DNA from 2 places in the Variovorax monticola genome. Region 1 is predicted to be linked to the other one. Evidence: predicted binding sites of a transcription regulator. Region 1 holds the regulator's gene; the other holds the start of a gene.
The links. Region 1 encodes LexA, which represses DNA repair genes until DNA is damaged. Its sites were predicted from a motif close to ACTGTATNNNNATACAGT; they were not measured.
Positions count from the first base shown of each region.

Region 2: a site for LexA is predicted at 1,482-1,499, ahead of ACSFA5_RS16835 (putative DNA modification/repair radical SAM protein). Genes of this name have one in related genera too.

Region 1 covers NZ_JBPJZP010000002.1:1,167,537-1,169,924, reverse strand. Annotated here, with positions in the region: gene adk (adenylate kinase) at 1-76, shown strand, start outside; gene ACSFA5_RS11120 (asparaginase) at 123-1,091, opposite strand; gene lexA (transcriptional repressor LexA) at 1,165-1,848, shown strand; gene ACSFA5_RS11110 (hypothetical protein) at 1,986-2,363, shown strand.
Region 2 covers NZ_JBPJZP010000004.1:479,167-481,554, forward strand. Annotated here, with positions in the region: gene ACSFA5_RS16830 (UdgX family uracil-DNA binding protein) at 1-159, opposite strand, end outside; gene ACSFA5_RS16835 (putative DNA modification/repair radical SAM protein) at 193-1,452, opposite strand; gene ACSFA5_RS16840 (Rieske (2Fe-2S) protein) at 1,605-1,988, shown strand; gene ACSFA5_RS16845 (YbhB/YbcL family Raf kinase inhibitor-like protein) at 2,012-2,388, shown strand, end outside.

The DNA of each region.
Region 1 (2,388 bases):
GAAGTACCGCGCCATCAAGGGCGTGGGCACAGTCGATGAAATCACCCAGCGCGCTCTGGCCGCACTGAGCAGCTGATTTCGCAGCCGCCCTCGGCCATTTGCACAGGGCGGCTTCTTCTTCCTTACCCGAGCAGTTCCAGCATCAGCGCGATGCGCGCCTTTACTGGAGTCCACGCGCCCGCGTCGCGCAACTGCTCGCCTCCCGTCGGAAGGATGCGCCCATTCGCGCATCGCGTCGCGCGAATCACCGCCACACCTTCGGACTCAGCCTTCAGCGCGGCTTTTTCGAGCGCATGGTGCAACGTGCCGTTGCCAGTCGCTGCCAGCACCAGTCCTCGCAGCGGCGCGGCACTCGCCGAGCCACCGGACAGAACGAGCGCATCGACCAGCGCCCCGCTGGCGCCCGCATGGCTCATGACGATCTCGACGCGCGGCCATTGCAATGCGCCTTCATTGACGACCTTCGCCGTGTGCGACGCAGCAGCTTCGGGCCATCCCCGGACCAGGCGCACTTCGCCTTCCTCCACATAGCCCACCGGCCCGGCATCGCCTGACGCAAAGGCATCGAGCCGGTAGGTGTGGGTCTTCTGGATGTCCAAACCGCTGTGGATGGTTCCAGCGCACACCGCTGTCACGCCCCGCGCGCCTGCCGTGGCAGCAACGCCGATGGCGTCCCGGACATTCTGGGGTCCATCAGGCGCCAGCGCAGTCGCGGGTCGCATCGCGCAGGTCAGCACCACGGGCTTGGTCGCAGCCAGCACGGTGTGCAGGAAGAAGGCAGTTTCCTCGAGCGTGTCCGTGCCGTGCGTGATCACGATGCCCGCCACGTCCGGCTGCGCGAGCCAATGCGCGCAGCGTTGCGCCAGCTTCTGCCACACCTCGAAGGACATGTCCTTGCTGTCGAGTTGCGCCACCTGCTCCGCCACCAGCGTCACGCCGGCGGGCGCGATGCCGCCCAGCAGGTCCGCCACGCCGACCTGCCCGGCGGTGTAGCCGATGTTGTCGCCGCTGCTGGCGGCCTTGCCGGCAATGGTGCCGCCGGTGCCCAGGACCACCACACGACGCAGTTCGGACGAAAGGGAATTGACCATGACTTGTCAACTTCTAAAAACTGGTTAAAAATACAGCTACTGGATATCTACCCAGTGCCGCAAGGAACCACATATGCAGTTCGCCGTGAAGCTTACAGCCCGCCAGCAGCAGATCCTGGACTTGATCCAGAGCGCCATCGCACGCACCGGCGCGCCGCCCACGCGCGCCGAAATCGCCAATGAACTGGGGTTCAAGTCGGCCAATGCCGCCGAAGAACACCTTCAGGCGCTGGCCCGCAAGGGCGTGATCGAACTCGTCAGCGGCACCTCGCGCGGCATCCGCCTCAAGGGCGACGCCCTGCGTTCGCTCAACGAAACGCGCCACCGCGAAGGCGGCCAGTTCTCGCTCTCGCTGCCCGGCATGGCCCAGTTGGCGCTGCCGCTCATCGGTCGTGTCGCGGCTGGCTCGCCCATCCTGGCGCAAGAGCATGTCGACCAGACCTACTACGTCGAGAACACGCTGTTCCAGCGCCAGCCCGACTACCTGCTGAAGGTGCGCGGCATGTCGATGCGCGACGCCGGCATCATGGACGGCGACCTGCTCGCCGTTCAGGCCACCAAGGAAGCGCGCAATGGGCAGATCGTGGTTGCGCGACTGGGCGAAGAGGTGACCGTCAAGCGCCTGAAGCGCAACAAGCAGGTCATCGAGCTCCACGCCGAAAACCCCGACTACCCGACCATCATCGTGCAGCCGGGAGAGCCCTTCGAAATCGAAGGCCTCGCGGTCGGGCTCATCCGCAACACCATGCTCATGTAGGCCCATGGCCTGCTGACAGCAGCACCTCATCCGGCCGCGACAGGTGGCGGGCGTATGGCGCAAGGTCGCCATCACCCTGTCGCGGCCGATTCAAGAAATCCTGCCTGTGTTCAACCTCATACTTTTTTGGAGTTCACATGGGAATCGCCCTCCTCGCCATCGCTGATTTCTGGATGCCGCTGCAATCGCTGGCCAACCGCCTGATTCCGGCGCGCCGGCCCCACGCCAGGGACCGACTCGACCCCAACGACACGTCCGCCGGATTGCGCTACGTCGCCGTGCGCCCCGCTTGCACCACCCGCGCCGGCAGCAACGCTTCGGCGCCCGAGGTCGCCACGGCCCCTGCACGCCCCCTGCGCGTGGTTCGCGTGGTCGACGGCAAAGGCCAGCAGCGCAATAACCGCGTCGTGATCTCCGGGCGCATGGCCGACGTGTGCGACGAGCTCGACCGGCTGGCCGCCATCGAAGCCGCCGAAACCCTGGCCACGGTCCACCGATCGACGCGCCTGCACTGAGGCGAACACTCCCCGGGCGTGGCTT
Region 2 (2,388 bases), on a different contig from region 1:
CTCGTCGCGTGCCTCGCCGAACAGATCGTCGACCGCGCCTTCGCTCACCGCACCGTCGCTCCACGCGACCTGGTCGGGCGGCACGCCGCCGGCCAGCAGCTGCCGCGCATGGCGGCGGAAGGCGTCGAGATCGACCGGGTCTTCGAGCCGTATGCGCATGGACTGTGTCCTCGGCCTTTCCTCAGACCTGGCTCAGAACAGCGAGGCCTGCGCGTGCACCGGCTGGGCCGCGGGCGCGGCCAGGGCCATGGCGCCCGCCGCCGGGCGGTGCCCGTCGGCCACCACGAACGGCAGCACCTTGCGCGCCGGCACGTGCAGGCGGCGCAGGTCGTCGGCACGCACCCGGCGCACGCGCCGTGCCTGCAGCAGCCGCTCCACAGCCTTCACGCCCAGCCCGGGCACGCGCAGCAGCATCTCGCGCGGCGCATGGTTCAGGTCGACCGGAAAGCGCTCGGCATGCGCCAGCGCCCAGGCCAGCTTGGGGTCCACATCGAGCCGCAGCAGGCCGTCGGGCGCGGCCACGATCTCCTGGTGCTCGAAGCCGTAGAAGCGCATGAGCCAGTCGGCCTGGTAGAGCCGGTGCTCGCGCATCAGCGGGGGCGCTACCAGCGGCAGCGCGCGGGCCGCGTCGGGAATGGGGCTGAAGGCCGAGTAGTACACGCGCTTCAACTTGTACGCGCCGTACAGCGTGGCGCTGGACGCGAGGATGAGCCGGTCGTCGCTGGCGTCGGCGCCCACGATCATCTGCGTGCTCTGGCCCGCGGGCGCGAAGGGCGGCGGCTTGGCGGCGGTGGGCGCGGCGCCCGGCAACGCGCGAATGGGCACCACGCGGCGCGCCTCCTCGCGCGTGTCGTCGATGCGCAGGCGCAGCCGCGCCATGGAGCGGCGGATGGCGCTTTCGTTCTTCTCGGGCGCCAGGGCCTGCAGCCCTTCGGCGGTGGGCATCTCGACGTTGATGCTGAGCCGGTCGGCATAGCGGCCGGCGCGCGCCAGCAGTTCGTCGCTGGCGTCGGGAATGGTCTTCAGGTGGATGTAGCCGCGAAAATCGTGCTCCTCGCGCAGCACGCGCGCCACCTCGACCACCTGCTCCATGGTGTGGTCGGGCGACTTGATGATGCCGCTGGACAGGAACAGGCCCTCGATGCAGTTGCGGCGGTAGAAGTCGAGCGTGAGCTGCACCACCTCGTCCACACCAAAGCGCGCCCGCGGCACGTTGCTCGACGCGCGGTTCACGCAATAGAGGCAGTCGTACTGGCAGTGGTTGGTCAGCAGCACCTTCAGCAGCGAGATGCAGCGCCCGTCGGGCGCGTAGCTGTGGCAGATGCCCGCGCCTTCGGTGGAGCCGATGCCGCGCCCGCCGAGCGAATCGCGCTTTTGCGAGCCGCTGGACGCGCACGAGGCGTCGTACTTGGCGGCGTCGGCCAGGATGGCGAGTTTGCGCTGGATGTCCACGGGGGCCTTGATGGATTGCTGGAGAAAGTACTGGATGAATATACAGTCTTAAACCAATGTTGCCATGAAACGCAACCGGCAATTGGCTGCGATTTGTAAGCTCGATGTCGCGCGTTGCGCCGTCCCGGAACCTTGGCTACCCTCACCGGCAGATGACCGACGACCCCACAGCGCCCGCCCCTACGCCCGATGACGGCGCCACGGCACCCGCCCCCGGCGCGATTTGCGCCAACCTTCCTGACGATGGCCTCGCAAGCAAGTTCACTGCCCCTGACGGCGCTCCCGCCTTCGCGGTGCGCTGGCACGGCGGGGTGTATGCGTACCTCAACCAGTGCCCGCACGCGGGCGGCCCGCTCGACTTCGAAGGCCAGGTGCTCGAAAGCTCGGGGCGCTACCTGATGTGCGCGCGGCACGGCGCCATCTTCGAGCCCGACACCGGCAAATGCGTGGGCGGCCCCTGCCGCGGCGCGCGGCTCACGCCGCTGGCGGTGCACGTCAAGGCGGACGGCAGCGTGTGGCTGGGCCACGCCGGATGAAGACAACCTTTCCAGGAGATTCCATGCGCAACAAGCTTCACTCCCTCGCTTTGCCGGTGGCGGCCCTCGCCCTCGCGGGCCTCATGGCCGGCTGCACCGGCATGTCGGGCGGCACCGGTGCCGGCGGCAAGGCCTTCACGGGCATGCGCGTCAGCTCCAGCGCCTTCGCCGACAACGGCGTGATCCCCGCCGAACATGCCGGGGCCGGCGAATGCGGCGGCAAGAACGTCTCGCCGCCCGTGGCATGGAGCGACCTGCCGGCCAAGACCAGGTCGGTTGCCGTGATGATCTTCGACCCCGACGGCGGGGCCGGCCTGGGCGTGTCGCACTGGGTGGCCTACAACATCGCGGCCGAGCGCGGCGAACTCAAGACCGGCGAAGGCCAGGCGGGCGCGAACCT